2 regions of the Streptomyces sp. NPDC050610 genome follow, and region 1 is predicted to be linked to the other one. Evidence: riboswitches for the same ligand, from Rfam matches in the RefSeq annotation. Region 1 holds a riboswitch; the other holds the start of a gene.

Region 1 (7,550 bases):
GTGTCCGGGTGGAAATGCCCTCCAACCAGCCGATCGTGCTCCTGCGGGAAGTGGGAGGCGACCGCTACCTCCCCATTTGGATCGGCCCGGGGGAGGCGACTGCCATTGCCTTCGCCCAGCAGGGCATGGCGCCTGCCAGGCCGCTGACCCACGACCTTTTCAAGGACGTGCTGGAGGCGGTCGGCCAGCAGCTGACGGAGGTCCGCATCACGGACCTGCGCGAAGGCGTGTTCTACGCCGAGCTGGTCTTCGCGAGCGGGGTGGAGGTCAGCGCCAGGCCGTCCGACGCCATAGCGCTGGCGCTGCGCACCGGGACGCCGATCTACGGCAGTGACGGCGTGCTGGACGACGCCGGCATCGCGATCCCGGATGAGCAGGAGGACGAGGTGGAGAAGTTCCGCGAGTTCCTCGACCAGATCTCGCCGGAGGACTTCGGCACCAACAGCCAGTGAGCCGCCGACCGGGTCCCCGCAGGGCATCCGGCTAGCCATTCCCCGCGGGCGGATACGCGAAACCACCCTTAGGGTGATTATCACTCGGCGTGCCGAGTGTGGCGATCGTTGACGCACCCCGGGTGACTGCCTACCGTCGAGACGGCAGGTCAAGGACGGAGGGTCGGCGTGAGAAGCACCGGCGACGGCAGGGCGGCAGGCGGTCCGTATCCGCTTCATGGGGGAACGGCCGAACCGTTGCCCGGACACCCGGCGGCGCTCTCGGTGTCGCCCGAGCCGGCCCCGGAGGCCATCGGCTACCGCGGGCCGACCGCGTGCGCGGCGGCGGGCATCACCTACCGGCAGTTGGACTACTGGGCGCGTACGGGGCTCGTGGAGCCGACCGTGCGGTCCGTGTGCGGGCCGGGCGGCCAGCGCCTCTACAGCTTCCGCGACGTCGTCGTGCTGAAGATCGTCAAGCGGCTGCTGGACACGGGCGTGTCGCTGCAGAACATCCGGGCCGCCGTACAACACCTGCGCTCGCGCGGCATCGGCGACCTCGGTCAGATGACGCTGATGAGCGACGGGGCGACGGTGTACGAGTGCACGTCGCCGGACGAGGTCGTCGACCTGCTCAAGGGCGGGCAGGGGGTCTTCGGGATCGCTGTGGGCGTGGTCTGGCGGGACGTGGAAGGGGCGCTCGCGCAGCTGCACGGCGAGCGTGTGGACACCGGGGAGACCCTCGTCGGCCACAACCCCGCCGACGAGCTGGCGCGCCGCCGCAACCGCGCGGTCTGACGCTCAGGAGCCGACGGGGGCTGCCGTTCCGCTGCCGCCCGCTCTTGATGCTCCGGAGCCGCGCCGCGGGGCCGTTGTCAGTGGTGTGAGGCAGCATCTGTTGGTGTGAGAGGTTCACCGACGATCCTGCATCTGGACATGGACGCCTTCTTCGCCGCGGCGGAACAGGCGGCCAAGCCGAGCTTGCGCGGAAAACCGGTCGTGGTCGGCGGCATCGGGCCGCGCGGGGTGGTGTCCACGGCTTCGTACGAGGCGCGGGTCTTCGGGGTGCACTCGGCGATGGCGACGGCCCAGGCGCGCCGGCTGTGTCCCAATGCCGCCTATCTGACCCCTCGGTTCACGCTGTACCGCCAGGTGAGTGAACGGGTCATGGAACTGCTCGGCGAGCTGTCGCCGCTCGTCGAGCCGCTCAGCCTCGACGAGGCGTTCGTGGACCTGGAGGCGGGCGACGCGCTCCCGCCCTCGGCCGCCTCGGCGGACATACGGGCCGTGGGCGAGCGGCTGCGGCGCGACATCCAGGCGGCGACGGGGCTCAGCGGGTCGGTGGGGCTGGCCGGGTCCAAGATGCTCGCCAAGATCGCCTCCGAGGCGGCCAAGCCGGACGGGCTGGTCCTCATAGAGCCGGGGACGGAGCTGGAGCTGCTGGGACCCATGCCGGTGCGGACGATCCCCGGCGTCGGACCGGCGACGGCCGAGACGCTGCGCCGGGCGGGCATCGGCACGGTCGCCGAGACCGCCGAGGCGGGGGAGGCGGAGCTGGTGCGTCTGCTGGGAAAGGCGCACGGCGCTGGGCTGTACGCGCTGGCCACCGGCCGCGACGACCGGCCGGTCGTCGCCGAGCGGGACGCGAAATCCGTCTCTGTGGAGGACACCTTCCAGGAGGACGTGACCGACCGGACCCGTGTGCAGCTGGAGATCACGCGCCTCGCCGACCGGTGCGTGCAGCGGCTGAGGGCCGCCGGGCGGTCCGGCCGGACCGTGGTGATCAAGGTGCGGCGCTACGACTTCTCGACGCTGACCCGCTCGGAGACGCTGCGCGGGCCCACCGACGATCCGGGAGTCGTCCGGGAGGCGGCCGCACGGCTGATCGAGGGGGTGGACACCACGGCGGGCGTGCGGCTGCTGGGGGTCGGCGTCACGGGGCTCGCCGACTACACCCAGGAGGACCTGTTCGCGCAGGCAGCCACGGCGCGCTCGGAGCAGGAGCGGGAGGAGGCGGCGCGTGCCGCCGAGGCGGCCGGAGCGGCGCGGCAGGCCGGAGCCGGGGAATCGGAGCCCGCCGGGGGGGAGGAGGAGCGGGAGGCGCCCTTGCCGCGCCGCTGGCTCCCCGGGCTGGACGTGCGCCACACCGAGTTCGGGGACGGCTGGGTGCAGGGCAGCGGCGTCGGGCGGGTCACCGTGCGGTTCGAGACGCCCTGGTCCCCGCCGGGCCGGGTGCGGACCTTCCCGGTCGACGACCCCGCGCTCGAACCGGGGGAGCCGCTGCCGCTGGTGCGGCCCGTCGGCGGTCAGCCGTCGGGGCCCGAGATCCGGCCGAATTCCCGGTCCGAGGAGGCGCCCGGCCCAGCCGGGGCGGGGGAGTCCGCGGCGGGCGCGGGGGCCCTGCCCGGGGCGGAGGCGTCCAGCCCGTAGTGGTGGTACAGCTGGAGCTCCTGCTCGGGGGAGAGGTGGCGGCCGACGCCGAAGTCCGGCGCGTCCTTGATCAGTGCCCGGTCGTACGGGACGCGCAGCGTGTCCGCGACGAGGTCGCTCGGCTCCAGCGGCACGAACGCGTCCCGGCTGAACAGGCCGGTGCGCACGGCGGCCCATTCGGGCCGGCCGGTGGCGTCGTCGAGGTACACCTCGTCCACCGTGCCGATCTTCGTGCCGTTGCGGTCGAACGCCTTGCGGCCGATGAGTCCGCGTGGATCGATGTCGGTCTGCAAGAGGTCCTCCAATGGGTCCCGGGAGATCACAACTACTGCCCGAGACCTACGAAAAGCCACATTTCGCCAACTGGCCACTTGAAGGATCGGCCACAGATCGCGCTGGTAGGCTGGCGGACGGCTGCAGACCCCGTGCGGGAGAGTCCTCCGAAGGCTTCGTCGGAGGCGCCGAAGGAGCAAATCCTCCCCGGAATCTCTCAGGCACACGTACCGCACGGACGAGGTCACTCTGGAAAGCAGGGCGGGCCACGCACCGGTACAGCGCCGAAGCCCCTCCTCACCGACGGTGAAAGCCGGTTCGCTCCTGGCGGCCGGTGAAGCTCTCAGGTTGAGATGACAGAGGGGGAGGCCGTCCGGGTACCCGCGCCACGGTGCCCCTCGCAGGTCGCGACGACCAGGAGGCCCCCGCAGATGAACGACAACCGCATCCCCCTTTCCGAGCTTGAGCGCGGCACGCCGTTCGAGCACCGCCATATCGGGCCGGACAGCGCCGCGCAGGCCAAGATGCTCGCCCAGGTCGGATTCGGCTCGCTCGACGAGCTCACCGCGGCCGCCGTACCCGATGTGATCAAGAGCGCCGAGGCGCTCCGGCTGCCCGAGGCCCGCAGCGAGGCCGACGTCCTCGCCGAGCTGCGCACGCTCGCCGACCGTAACCAGGTGCTGTCCCCGATGATCGGGCTCGGCTACTACGGCACGTTCACGCCGCCCGTCATCCTGCGCAACGTCATGGAGAACCCCGCCTGGTACACGGCGTACACGCCCTACCAGCCGGAGATCTCGCAGGGCCGCCTGGAGGCGCTGCTCAACTTCCAGACCGTCGTCGCCGACCTGACCGGGCTGCCCACCTCCGGCGCCTCGCTGCTCGACGAGGGCACCGCGGCCGCCGAGGCCATGTCGCTGGCCCGCCGCGTCGGCAAGGTCAAGGACGGCGTCTTCCTCGTCGACGCCGACGCGCTGCCGCAGACCATCGCCGTCATACGGACCCGGGCCGAGCCCACCGGGGTCGAGGTCGTCGTCGCCGACCTCTCCGAGGGCATCCCGCAGGAGATCGCCGACCGCGGCGTGTTCGGCGTGCTGGTGCAGTACCCCGGCGCGTCCGGCGCCGTGCGCGACCCCCGCCCGGTGATCGAGCGGGCGCACGAGCTCGGCGCGATCGTGACGGTCGCCGCCGACCTGCTGGCCCTCACCCTGCTCACCTCGCCCGGCGAGCTCGGCGCGGACATCGCGGTCGGCACCACCCAGCGGTTCGGCGTGCCGATGGGCTTCGGCGGCCCGCACGCCGGATTCATGGCCGTACGGGAGAAGTTCGCGCGCAGCCTCCCCGGCCGCCTCGTCGGCGTCTCCGTGGACGCGGACGGCAACAAGGCATACCGCCTGGCCCTCCAGACGCGTGAGCAGCACATCCGCCGCGAGAAGGCCACCAGCAACATCTGCACGGCGCAGGTGCTGCTCGCGGTCATGGCCGGCATGTACGCCGTCTACCACGGCCCGGACGGCCTGGCCGCCATCGCCCGCCGTACGCACCGCTACGCCGCCGTGCTCGCCGCGGGCCTGCGCTCCGGCGGCGTCGAGGTCGTGCACGGCGCGTACTTCGACACCCTCACCGCGCGCGTGCCCGGCCGCGCCGCCGACGTGGCCGCCGCCGCGCGCGAGAACGGCGTCAACCTGCGCCTCGTCGACGCCGACACCCTCTCGCTCGCCTGCGACGAGACCACCGGCCGCGCCCAGCTGGCCGCCGTGTGGGCCGCCTTCGGCGTCGACGCGGACGCGTCGGCTGTCGAGGACCTGGACGCGTCGGCCGCCGACGCGCTCCCCACGGGGCTGCTGCGCACGGACGAGTACCTCGCCCACCCGGTCTTCCGCCGGCACCGTTCCGAGACCGCGATGCTGCGCTACCTGCGCAAGCTCGCCGACCGGGACTACGCGCTGGACCGCGGCATGATCCCGCTCGGCTCCTGCACCATGAAGCTCAACGCCACCACCGAGATGGAGGCGGTGACCTGGCCCGAGTTCGCCGCGCTGCACCCCTTCGCCCCCGTCGACCAGGCCCAGGGCTACACCACGCTCATCACCGAGCTGGAGGAGCGCCTCGCCGAGGTGACCGGCTACGACAAGGTGTCGCTCCAGCCGAACGCCGGCTCGCAGGGCGAGCTGGCCGGACTGCTGGCCGTACGGGCGTACCACCGGGCCAACGGGGACGCCCAGCGCACCGTCTGCCTCATCCCCTCCTCCGCGCACGGCACCAACGCCGCCAGCGCGGTCATGGCGGGCATGAAGGTCGTCGTCGTCAAGACCGGCGAGGACGGCGAGGTGGACGCCGGCGACCTGCGCGCCAAGATCGAGCAGTACGGCGGTGAGCTGGCCGTGCTGATGGTCACCTACCCCTCCACGCACGGCGTCTTCGAGGAGCACATCAGCGAGATCTGCGCGGCCGTGCACGACGCGGGCGGCCAGGTCTACGTGGACGGCGCCAACCTCAACGCCCTCGTCGGGGTGGCCCAGCCGGGCCGGTTCGGCGGCGACGTCTCGCACCTGAACCTGCACAAGACGTTCTGCATCCCGCACGGCGGCGGCGGCCCCGGCGTCGGCCCGGTCGGCGTGCGCGCGCACCTCGCCCCGTACCTGCCCAACCACCCGCTCCAGCCGACCGCGGGCCCCGAGACCGGCGTCGGCCCGGTCTCCGCCGCTCCGTGGGGCTCCGCGGGCATCCTGCCCATCTCCTGGGCGTACGTCCGGCTGATGGGCGGCGAGGGCCTCAAGCGCGCCACCCAGGTCGCCGTGCTCGGCGCCAACTACATCGCCAAGCGCCTGGAGCCGCACTACCCGGTGCTCTACACCGGGCCGAACGGGCTCGTCGCGCACGAGTGCATCGTGGATCTGCGGCCGCTGACCAAGGCGACCGGCGTCAGCGTCGACGACGTCGCCAAGCGCCTCATCGACTACGGCTTCCACGCGCCGACGATGTCGTTCCCGGTGGCCGGAACGCTGATGATCGAACCGACGGAGAGCGAGGACCTCGCGGAGCTGGACCGGTTCTGCGAGACGATGATCGCGATCCGGGCCGAGATCGAGCGGGTCGGCTCGGGGGAGTGGAGCAAGGACGACAACCCGCTGCGCAACGCCCCGCACACCGCGGCGGCGCTGGCCGGCGACTGGGAGCGGCCGTACAGCCGTGAGGAGGCGGTGTTCCCGGCCGGAGTGTCGGCCGCGGACAAGTACTGGCCGCCGGTCCGGCGCATCGACGGCGCCTTCGGCGACCGCAACCTCGTCTGCTCCTGCCCGCCGCTGGAGGACTACGACGGCTGACCGTCGACCGACGGGGCCGCTCGTCTCATGAGTCGGGGCCGGTTCGGCGAGTTCGCCGGGCCGGCCCCTGCCGCGCTGTGTGTGCGCCGCGCCAGTGCTGTGACCGGCGGCGATTGCCCGGAGCGAGCGTCGTCCGTGGTGGGCGACGCGGCGGGGCAGAGGCTGCCGGGAGGGGCACTAGGCGGCGGTCATCACGTGTTCGGTGCCGAGCGGCCGGTGCGGGGCGATGATCTGCCCGTCCGGCAGCAGCTCACCGGTGTCCTCGAAGAGCAGGACGCCGTTGCACAGCAGGCTCCAGCCCTGTTCCGGGTGGTGCGCCACAAGATGGGCGGCCTCACGGTCGGCGGAGTCGGCTGTCGGGCATGCTGGCTGGTGCTGGCACATGGATGGGTTCTTTCGCTGCGGTGAGTTGAGTTCGCTGCGGCTGCTCGATGCGGTTTTCAAAGCCGCCCCCCGTTGTCAATTCAGTCGGTCAGTCCCAGTGTTGCCCTACGGGCGTGATTTCGCAGGGATTTCACGGGAGCTCTCCTCTGCTAGAGGAAGACGCGTCACCCACGAGGACGGTTGCCGCCAACAACGCGGTCTCTTCGGGTGGTTCGGGGTGGTCATTGTGGACTAGTCCACGTGATGGACGGCTGTGACGGCCGGGACGGCGATGAGCGCAGCGGAGCGCCCCACGGCCGGAAGACGTGGGGCGCGCTCGTACAGGCCGGCCGTACGCCCGTTCAGGCGGGGGAGCCGAGCAGCGGTGTCGGGGTGAGCCGGTGGGTGAGCACCGGCAGCAGATCGGCGACCCGGTGCGGACGGTGGGCGGCGATGCCGGGCGGCGCGGGGGCGAGCGGCACCAGCAGGTCGCCGGGGGCCGGCCGGCAGCTCGACGCGTCGGCGACGGGGTCGCCGTGCAGCCAGAGCGTGAGCATGTAGAGCTCGGGTACGGACAGCAGCCGGGGCTGGTAGGCGGTCGTCAGCGACTCGGCCTGGCGCAGGGCCCGTTCGGTCGAGGCGACGTAGGGGCCCTCGAAGAAGTGCGAGAACGTCCAGCCGTCAGGGGTGAGCATCGTCTCCGCTGCCGCCGCCGCTGCCGCGTTGG
Region 2 (7,550 bases), on a different contig from region 1:
CCGCGACCGGAGCGAAGTTCTCCGAGGCGATCATTTCGAGGGTGGACTGCTGGCGGTCGAGTTCGGCGTCGACCGCGGCGGCTACGTCGGGGTCGAGCTCATGGAGGGAGCTGTTCAGCAGAGACATGAGTTCTTCCTGGGAAGCGGAGGCGGAGGGCGGGAGGCGGGCGGGGCGTACGACCGTACGGCCGGGCTAGCCCGCGAAGGCGGTGTACTCGTCGGCGGTCAGCAGCTCCGCCGGCTCGTCCGTGATCTTCACCTTGAACAGCCAGCCGCCCTCGAAGGGGGCGGAGTTCACCAGCGACGGGTCGTCCACGACGTCCTGGTTGGCCTCGACGACCTCGCCCGTCACGGGGGCGTACAGGTCGCTGACCGACTTCGTCGACTCCAGTTCACCGCAGGTCTCGCCCGCCGTGACGGTGTCGCCGATCGCGGGGAGCTGAGCGAAGACCACATCGCCGAGCGAGTTGGCCGCGAACTCGGTGATGCCGACCGTCGCGACGCCGTCCTCGGCGGTCGACAGCCACTCGTGCTCCTTGGTGTAACGCAGCTGCTGGGGGTTGCTCATGACTAGATTCTCCTGGATACGCGTGAATGCTCGTGCAACGGGTCTTGACTGGTGAGACGGGGCGGAGAGGACCGGACGCGCGGGACGGCTCCCGCTCGCGGCCCTGTGGAACGGCCGCAGCCCCTGTGGAACGGCCGCAGTCCCTGTGGAACGGCCGCAGTCCCTGTGGAACGGCCGCGGCCCCCGAGGAAGGGCGGCCCCGGCGCTGGCGGCTCCGGTCAGCGCTGACGCTTGTAGAACGGCAGCGCGACCACCTCGTACGGCTCGTGGCTGCCGCGGATGTCCACGCTCACCCCGGCCGTGCCGGGCTCGGCGTGCGCCGCGTCCACGTACGCGATGGCGATCGGCTTGCCGAGCGTGGGGGAGGGGGCGCCGGAGGTGACCTCGCCGATCACCGAGCCGTCGCTCGCCACCACCGGGAACCCGGCGCGCGGCACCCGCCGCCCCTCCGCGATCAGCCCGACCAGCTTGCGCGGCGGCGCCGCCTCGGCCTTCTCGGCCGCCGCGGCCAGCGCCGCGCGGCCCACGAAGTCGCCCGCCTTCTCGAACTTCACGACCCGGCCCAGGCCCGCGTCGAACGGCGTCGTCGCCTTCGTCAGCTCGTGCCCGTACAGCGGCATGCCCGCCTCCAGGCGCAGCGTGTCCCGGCAGGACAGCCCCGCCGGTACGAGCCCTACGCCCGCGCCCGCCTCGGTCAGCGCCTGCCACAGCCGCTCGGCGTCGGACGGGCTGACGAACAGCTCGAAGCCGTCCTCGCCGGTGTAGCCGGTACGGGCGATCAGCGCGGAGACGCCCGCGACCGTGCCCGGCAGCCCCGCGTAGTACTTCAGCCCGTCCAGGTCCGCGTCGGTGAGCGACTTCAGGATGCCCGCGGACTCCGGGCCCTGCACGGCCAGCAGCGCGTAGGCGTCGCGGTCGTCCCGTACGGACACGTCGAAGCCCGCGGCGCGCTCGGTCAGCGCGTCCAGCACCACCTGGGCGTTGGAGGCGTTGGCGACGACCATGAACTCCTGCTCGCCGAGGCGGTAGACGATCAGGTCGTCGAGGATGCCGCCCTCGGCGTCGCAGATCATGGTGTACCGGGCGCGGCCCACGGCGACCTTGCCGATGTTGCCGACCAGCGAGTAGTCGAGGGCGTCGGCGGCCTGCGGGCCGGTCAGCGTGATCTCGCCCATGTGGGAGAGGTCGAAGAGCCCGGCGCGGCCGCGGACGGCGAGGTGCTCGTCGCGCTCGCTCGCGTAGCGCAGCGGCATGTCCCAGCCCGCGAAGTCGGTCATGGTCGCACCGAGCGCGCGATGGGTCGCGTCGAGCGCGGTACGGCGAGGAGAGGTCGAATCGGTCATGGTTCAGGCTCCCGGCTGACGGTGGCGAGTCCTTGGAAGAAGCACACGAAGAACGCGCCTCCCCATCTGTCATCGGAACCTGAGAGGTTCACCAGGAGGCCCGGCCGGGCCCCGCGGCTTGCACCTTGGGTGGGGCCGCCGGTGAGTCGGCGGCCCGCTTTTCAGATCTGCCTCGCCCGCGCGGTACGGGGCCTGAGAGATTCAAGGGAGGAACTTGCTCCTTCGGCGCCCAGCGCACGGAGCGTGGCTGGGACTCTCCCGCGCGGACTACGAGCGGCCGATATGCAGTTTGCGGGCACATCATCGCATGGGACGGTCTGCTGTAAACCCCCGGACGGGCGGTCAATCGTTTTGATCCGCTCTTGAAGCGCATTACCTTTTCTTGACACTCTTCGGGTAGCCCGCAGTGACCGGACCGGGGAGGACGATCACCGTGCACGCCCAGCGTACGTATCCGAGGCCGGCGCTGCCCGGCCCCCGGCAGCCCGTACAGCCCCCGGCCGCCGCCGCGGCCGCGGACCTGAGAGGCACGGCGGCCCCGCACGAACTGAGATTTCCCGTCGGCGACCTGCTCGTCGTCTCCGGCCTGCCCGGCAGCGGCAAGTCCACCCTCATCCGGCGGGCGGTGCCGGGGCTGGACGCCCGCGGCGGGATCGTCTGGCGCGTCGACTCGCAGGACGCCCGCGACCGCTGGGCGCACCGCGTCCCGGCGTACGTGCCGTACGGGCTCTACCGCCCGCTGGTCCGGCTCTCCCACTACACGGGACTGCGGCGCGCGCTCCGCTCGGGCACGAGCGTGGTCGTGCACGACTGCGGCACCCTCGCCTGGGTACGCCACTGGCTGGCCCGCGACGCGCGGCGCCGCGGCGTCGCGCTGCGGCTGCTCCTCCTGGACGTACCGGCGGCGGACGCCCTGGCCGGGCAGGCCCGGCGGGGGCGGCGGGTCTCCGCGTACGCCTTCGCGCGCCACCGCCGGGCCGTGGCGCGGCTGGTCGCGGCGGTGGAGACCGGCCGGCTGCCGGCCGGCACGGCCTCGGCCGTCCTCCTGGACCGGCCCGCGGCCGACGCGTTACGGACGATCCGGTTCGGGTGGGGAGTGGGGGCGCTGCCGAGGCCGGGGGCCGGCGGCCTGTAACCGGCCGTCGGCATCGTCGAGGTGCCACGGCCCGGGCGTCGGTCGCCGGTCGCCCCCGGTCGCCTCGGCGCGACGGGTTACGGCGCCGGGCGTCCGTAAAGGCTGCTCGTCCGCGGCAGGGGCCACGACCGGGGGGCGGCTTCGTGCGCCCCCGGTGCTTACCGCTACTGGCCGGGAGCCTTCGGCGCCGCCGGGAGTTTCGGGAGGCCGGGGAGGTCCGGGGCGGGGAGGCCGCCGCCGAGGAGGACGCTCGTCACGACGTTCACCGTGGCGGTCAGCGTGGCCTTCAGCGCCGTCGCCGCCTCGGCCGGGCTCCCCGCCGAAGTGGCTTTCAGGAGCGCGTTGACCTTGGCCCGGAGATCGGTCACGGCCGTGGCGACCAGCTTCGGGCCAGCGGCGGCCTGCGGCGGCGTGCCCTTGCTGCCGGCCTGCGGCGCGGCGGGCGGCTTGGCGTCGGTAGGGTCGACCGGCGGCGCGGCAGGGACCTTCGGCGTCTTGGGCACGGCAGGCGTCTTGCCGGGTGCGACCGGGGGCTTGCCGGGGACGGCAGGCGTCTTGCCGGGTGCGACCGGGGGCTTGCCAGGGACAGCAGGCGTCTTGCCCGGGACGGCGGGCGTCTCGCCGGGCACGGCCGGGGTCTTGGGGGAGACCGGTGTCTTCGGGGCGGCCGGGTCGACCGGTGCCGCGGGCGCCGTCGGCGCCTCCGCCGCCTTCGCCGCCGATGTGAGCTTGGCGAGGGCCTCCTTGACCGCCTCCGCGTGCTTCGCCGCCTCCGGCGTCGGCAGCTTGCCGCCCGGCGCCTTCAGCACCGCGCCGACGAGATCGGTCACCGGCTTGAGGAAGCCGCCCGCCTCGCCCAGCAGCCTGGCCTGGGACGCGAGCTGGGCGGCGGCCGGGATCGGGGCGGCGGCCGTCCCCGCCGTGTGCGGGGTGTCGCCGTGCGCGGTCGCGAGGGCCGCTCCGGAGGCGCCGAACGCCAGCGCGCCGCAGACGACGGACGAGACGACCGCGCCGGTCCTGCGGGACATCTTCCGGGGCATGCGCATGGGGGAGCTTCCCTTCGTGGTGCCTACGAGGTGTCCGACCACCCTGCGGAGGACGGACACGGTCCGCAACTCGCCGACTACCCGCGGTGCGCCCCCGGCCAAGTCCCATCGCCCCCACCTGACCTGGGTGTTCGTCAAGGATTTCGGCGGTACCCGAGGAACGTGGGGCATGCAGCCGTTAGGGTTCGGATGCGGCTTTGTCGAGACGGCGGTTGGACGGAATGAGCATCCCGGAGAGTTACGGACACACCCAGGCCCAGGGCAGCGGCTGGCCCGCCAACGAACTCGAAGAGGTGCTCGCCGCCTCCCTCGGCGTGCCGGAGGCCGGCGCCCGCATCGTCGAGGTGCTGAGCCGCAGCCTGCTGTGGATTCCGCTGCCCAACGGCGGCGGCCCGGACAGCCGCGAGCTGGATCTGCCCACCCTGGAGATCGGCGGCGGCGCGTACGTCCCCGTGTTCAGCTCCGAGCAGCAGTTCCGCCTGATCACCGGCGACCGGATGTCCTGCACCGTCGCACCGGCCGTCGAGTTCGCCCGCGGCCTGCCCCCGCAGCTCGGCATCGCGGTGAACCCGGACGGCGCCGTCGGCGTACCGCTGCCGCCGCCCGCCGTCGCGGAGCTGTGCCGCGGCGGGCGCGGCCCGCTGGACGGGCCCGCCACCGGCGGCCGGGTGCGGCTCTACGAACCGGACTGGCAGGACGAGCCCGTCGACTTCCTGGCCGCCGCCGGGCTGGAGTTCGCCGCCGTCGGGCGGGTACGGACCGCCCGCCGCGCCCTGGCCTGCGTGGAGACCGCGCCCCCGGCGCTGTTCGTCGGCGTCGAACTCGACCTGCCCGACGACGAGGGCCGGGCCACCGTGGCCGACGCCCTCGGGCGCGCGCTGCACACGGTCCCGGTCCCCTGGCCCGTACAGATGGTCTTTCTCGACCTGGCCCAGGACCCGGTCGGGGAGTGGCTGCGCGAGCGCGTCCGGCCGTTCTACGACCGTGACCTGTGACGCACGGCCCGTGCCGTATCCCCGGCGGGAACACGGCGGCGGCGCGGTGGAGACACGGCGGGACGGGTTCACGGCGCCCGGCCGGGGACATGACATGGGCGCTGGCCCACGGCGGGGCGGTACGGACTCGTAAGCTGGTGGGATGACCGGGCGGGGCGCACTGGCGCGCCCCGAAGCGGTGCCGAGACGGCCGAGGGAAAGGGCGGACCAGGTGAGCGCGGGCGCGGAGAGCGGCGTGGAGCAGATGCTGCGCCAAGTGGCGCCCGGCCGGTACGACGCCTACGAGGCGCTGCTGCGCGCCGTCGCCGACGGCCAGGTGTGGATGCTGCTCTGGCACGGCCAGGCCGGCTCGCCCGACGCCCAGTACGGGAACATGGAGGTCGACGGCCTCGGCTACGCGCCGTGCGTGACCTCCGCCCCCGAGCTGGCCGCCAGCGGGTGGAACCGCGCCCATGAGGTGGTCGGCGGCCGTGCCATCGCCGCCTCGCTCTTCCCCGACCGCTGGGGCCTGTGGCTGAATCCGCACGCGCCGGGCGGCGGCGTCGGCGTCCCCTGGCTCGATCTGCGGCGCGTCGCGGGCGGCCTGGAGCGGCTGCCCGCCGGGCCGCTGCGGCTGAGCGAGCCGGCCATCGAGATCGACCGGTTCTACGCGCTGCTCGGGCAGAACGCGCACCGTACGCCCGTGGTCCGGGCGCTGCGCCGGGCCTGGGTGCAGCCCGCGCTGGGCGCGCCGTATCTGGCCATCGGGCTCGATCTGTACGACACGTCCCAGCCGGCCGTCGACTCGGTGCGGCTGATGATGCAGCAGTCGGTGGGCGTGGTGCCGGAGGGGCTGCCGGTGTCCACGGTGTCGATGTCGGACGAGTACGACCCGGTCGCGATGTGGATGCGGGCCAACGCGCGGCCGTTCTTCGACCGCGACGCGTACGGGGCCGGAGCGCCCGCGCGCACAGCCGGTTACGGCTACCCGCCGCCGCAGGGCCGCCAGGCCGGAGCGTACTGACACCAACTGGACAAACTGTCCTTGTAGTTACTGATCCGCTCACGGATCACGACTGTCCGTATAACGGAACCTCTCTACACACATCACGGTTACGCATCCATTGCCGGTCAGGTCTGGCGGGTGATCGCGGGCCCGTTGAAGACTCCCCGCAACAAGCAGAGTCGGTCCTGTGTACGACCTGCTCCGCGTGAACTTCCCGCGCCTTCAGCACCATTCGCAGCACCTGATGTGAACCAAGCCGCGTCGGCGGCAGCGTGGGCCGGCTATTGCCGGTCGAGAGGGGTCCCCCAGACGATGACGGCACCAATGCACGACACGAGCGCGGCCGAGACCGCCGCCGTCGATGTCGCGGCCGGCGTCCCGGCGAAAGCCATCGAGGGCCGTTCCCCGTGGCGTATCGCCTGGGTGCGGCTCAAGCGCGACAAGCTGGCCCTGGCCGGCGGGGTGGTCGTGCTGCTGCTCATCCTGGTCGCGGTGTTCGCGCCGCTGATCGTGGATCTGCTCGGGCACCCGCCGAACAACTTCCACGAGGATCAGATCGACCCGCTCTTCGGCACCCCCAAGGGCTCCTGGGGCGGCATCAACTCCGACTTCATATTCGGAGTCGAGCCGGTCAACGGCCGTGACGTGTTCAGCCGGGTGATCTACGGGGCCCGGGTCTCGCTGCTGGTGGCGTTCTTCGCCGCCGTGGTCGCCGTCGCCGTCGGCACGGTCTTCGGCATCATCGCCGGCTACTTCGGCGGCTGGGTCGACGCGATCATCAGCCGCGTGATGGACATCCTGCTCGCCTTCCCGCAGCTGCTCTTCATCATCGCGCTGGTCTCCGTGGTGCCGAACTCCATCTGGGGATTCTCGGGTTCGGGCGTGCGGATGGGCGTGCTGATCGTGGTGATCGGGTTCTTCGGCTGGCCGTACGTGGGCCGGATCGTGCGCGGTCAGACCCTCTCGCTCAGAGAGCGCGAGTACGTGGAGGCGGCGCGCAGTCTGGGGGCCGGTCGCGGATACATCCTCTTCCGCGAGCTGCTGCCCAACCTGGTGGCGCCGATCACCGTGTACGCCACGCTGATGATCCCCACCAACGTCCTCACCGAGGCCGCCCTCAGCTTCCTCGGCGCGGGCGTGAAGCAGCCGACCGCCTCCTGGGGGCAGATGCTCTCCGCGGCCGTCAACACCTACGAGTCCGACCCGATGTTCATGATCATTCCGGGTCTGGCCATCTTCGCCACCGTGCTGGCCTTCAACCTCTTCGGCGACGGCGTGCGAGACGCCCTCGACCCGAAGGGCTCGCGCTGACCAGCGCCGAGCCGCCGCCCGGCCCAGGGCCCGCGGCCGCAGCCCCCACCGCAGTACCCGCAGCAGTACCCATGTCGACTCGGGCGAACAGCGCGACTGACGCTTCGTCAGGAGTTCATCCCCGAACAGCCGGTCCGGTCCGGGCCGAGAATCTCACGGAGGTCGCG

Evidence for each region. A riboswitch is a leader RNA that binds a small molecule or an ion and turns the genes downstream of it on or off. The one in region 1 is predicted to bind glycine.
Region 2: linked by a shared signal. The riboswitch ahead of gcvT (glycine cleavage system aminomethyltransferase GcvT) and the one ahead of gcvP (aminomethyl-transferring glycine dehydrogenase) in region 1 are both predicted to bind glycine.

The regions. Positions count from the first base shown of each region.
Region 1 covers NZ_JBFAIV010000027.1:108,289-115,838, reverse strand. The annotation lists gene AB0I22_RS28740 (bifunctional nuclease family protein) at 1-452, shown strand, start outside; gene AB0I22_RS28735 (MerR family transcriptional regulator) at 621-1,229, shown strand; partial or broken gene AB0I22_RS28730 (DNA polymerase IV) at 1,335-2,726, shown strand; gene AB0I22_RS28725 (PRC-barrel domain-containing protein) at 2,738-3,154, opposite strand; glycine riboswitch at 3,280-3,377, shown strand; gene gcvP (aminomethyl-transferring glycine dehydrogenase) at 3,566-6,460, shown strand; gene AB0I22_RS28715 (DUF5999 family protein) at 6,638-6,844, opposite strand; gene AB0I22_RS28710 (hypothetical protein) at 7,186-7,550, opposite strand, start outside.
Region 2 covers NZ_JBFAIV010000015.1:76,189-83,738, forward strand. The annotation lists gene glyA (serine hydroxymethyltransferase) at 1-127, opposite strand, end outside; gene gcvH (glycine cleavage system protein GcvH) at 194-568, opposite strand; gene gcvT (glycine cleavage system aminomethyltransferase GcvT) at 787-1,911, opposite strand; glycine riboswitch at 2,083-2,182, opposite strand; gene AB0I22_RS19885 (AAA family ATPase) at 2,345-3,046, shown strand; gene AB0I22_RS19890 (hypothetical protein) at 3,211-4,092, opposite strand; gene AB0I22_RS19895 (enhanced serine sensitivity protein SseB) at 4,314-5,087, shown strand; gene AB0I22_RS19900 (enhanced serine sensitivity protein SseB C-terminal domain-containing protein) at 5,332-6,090, shown strand; gene AB0I22_RS19905 (ABC transporter permease) at 6,385-7,383, shown strand.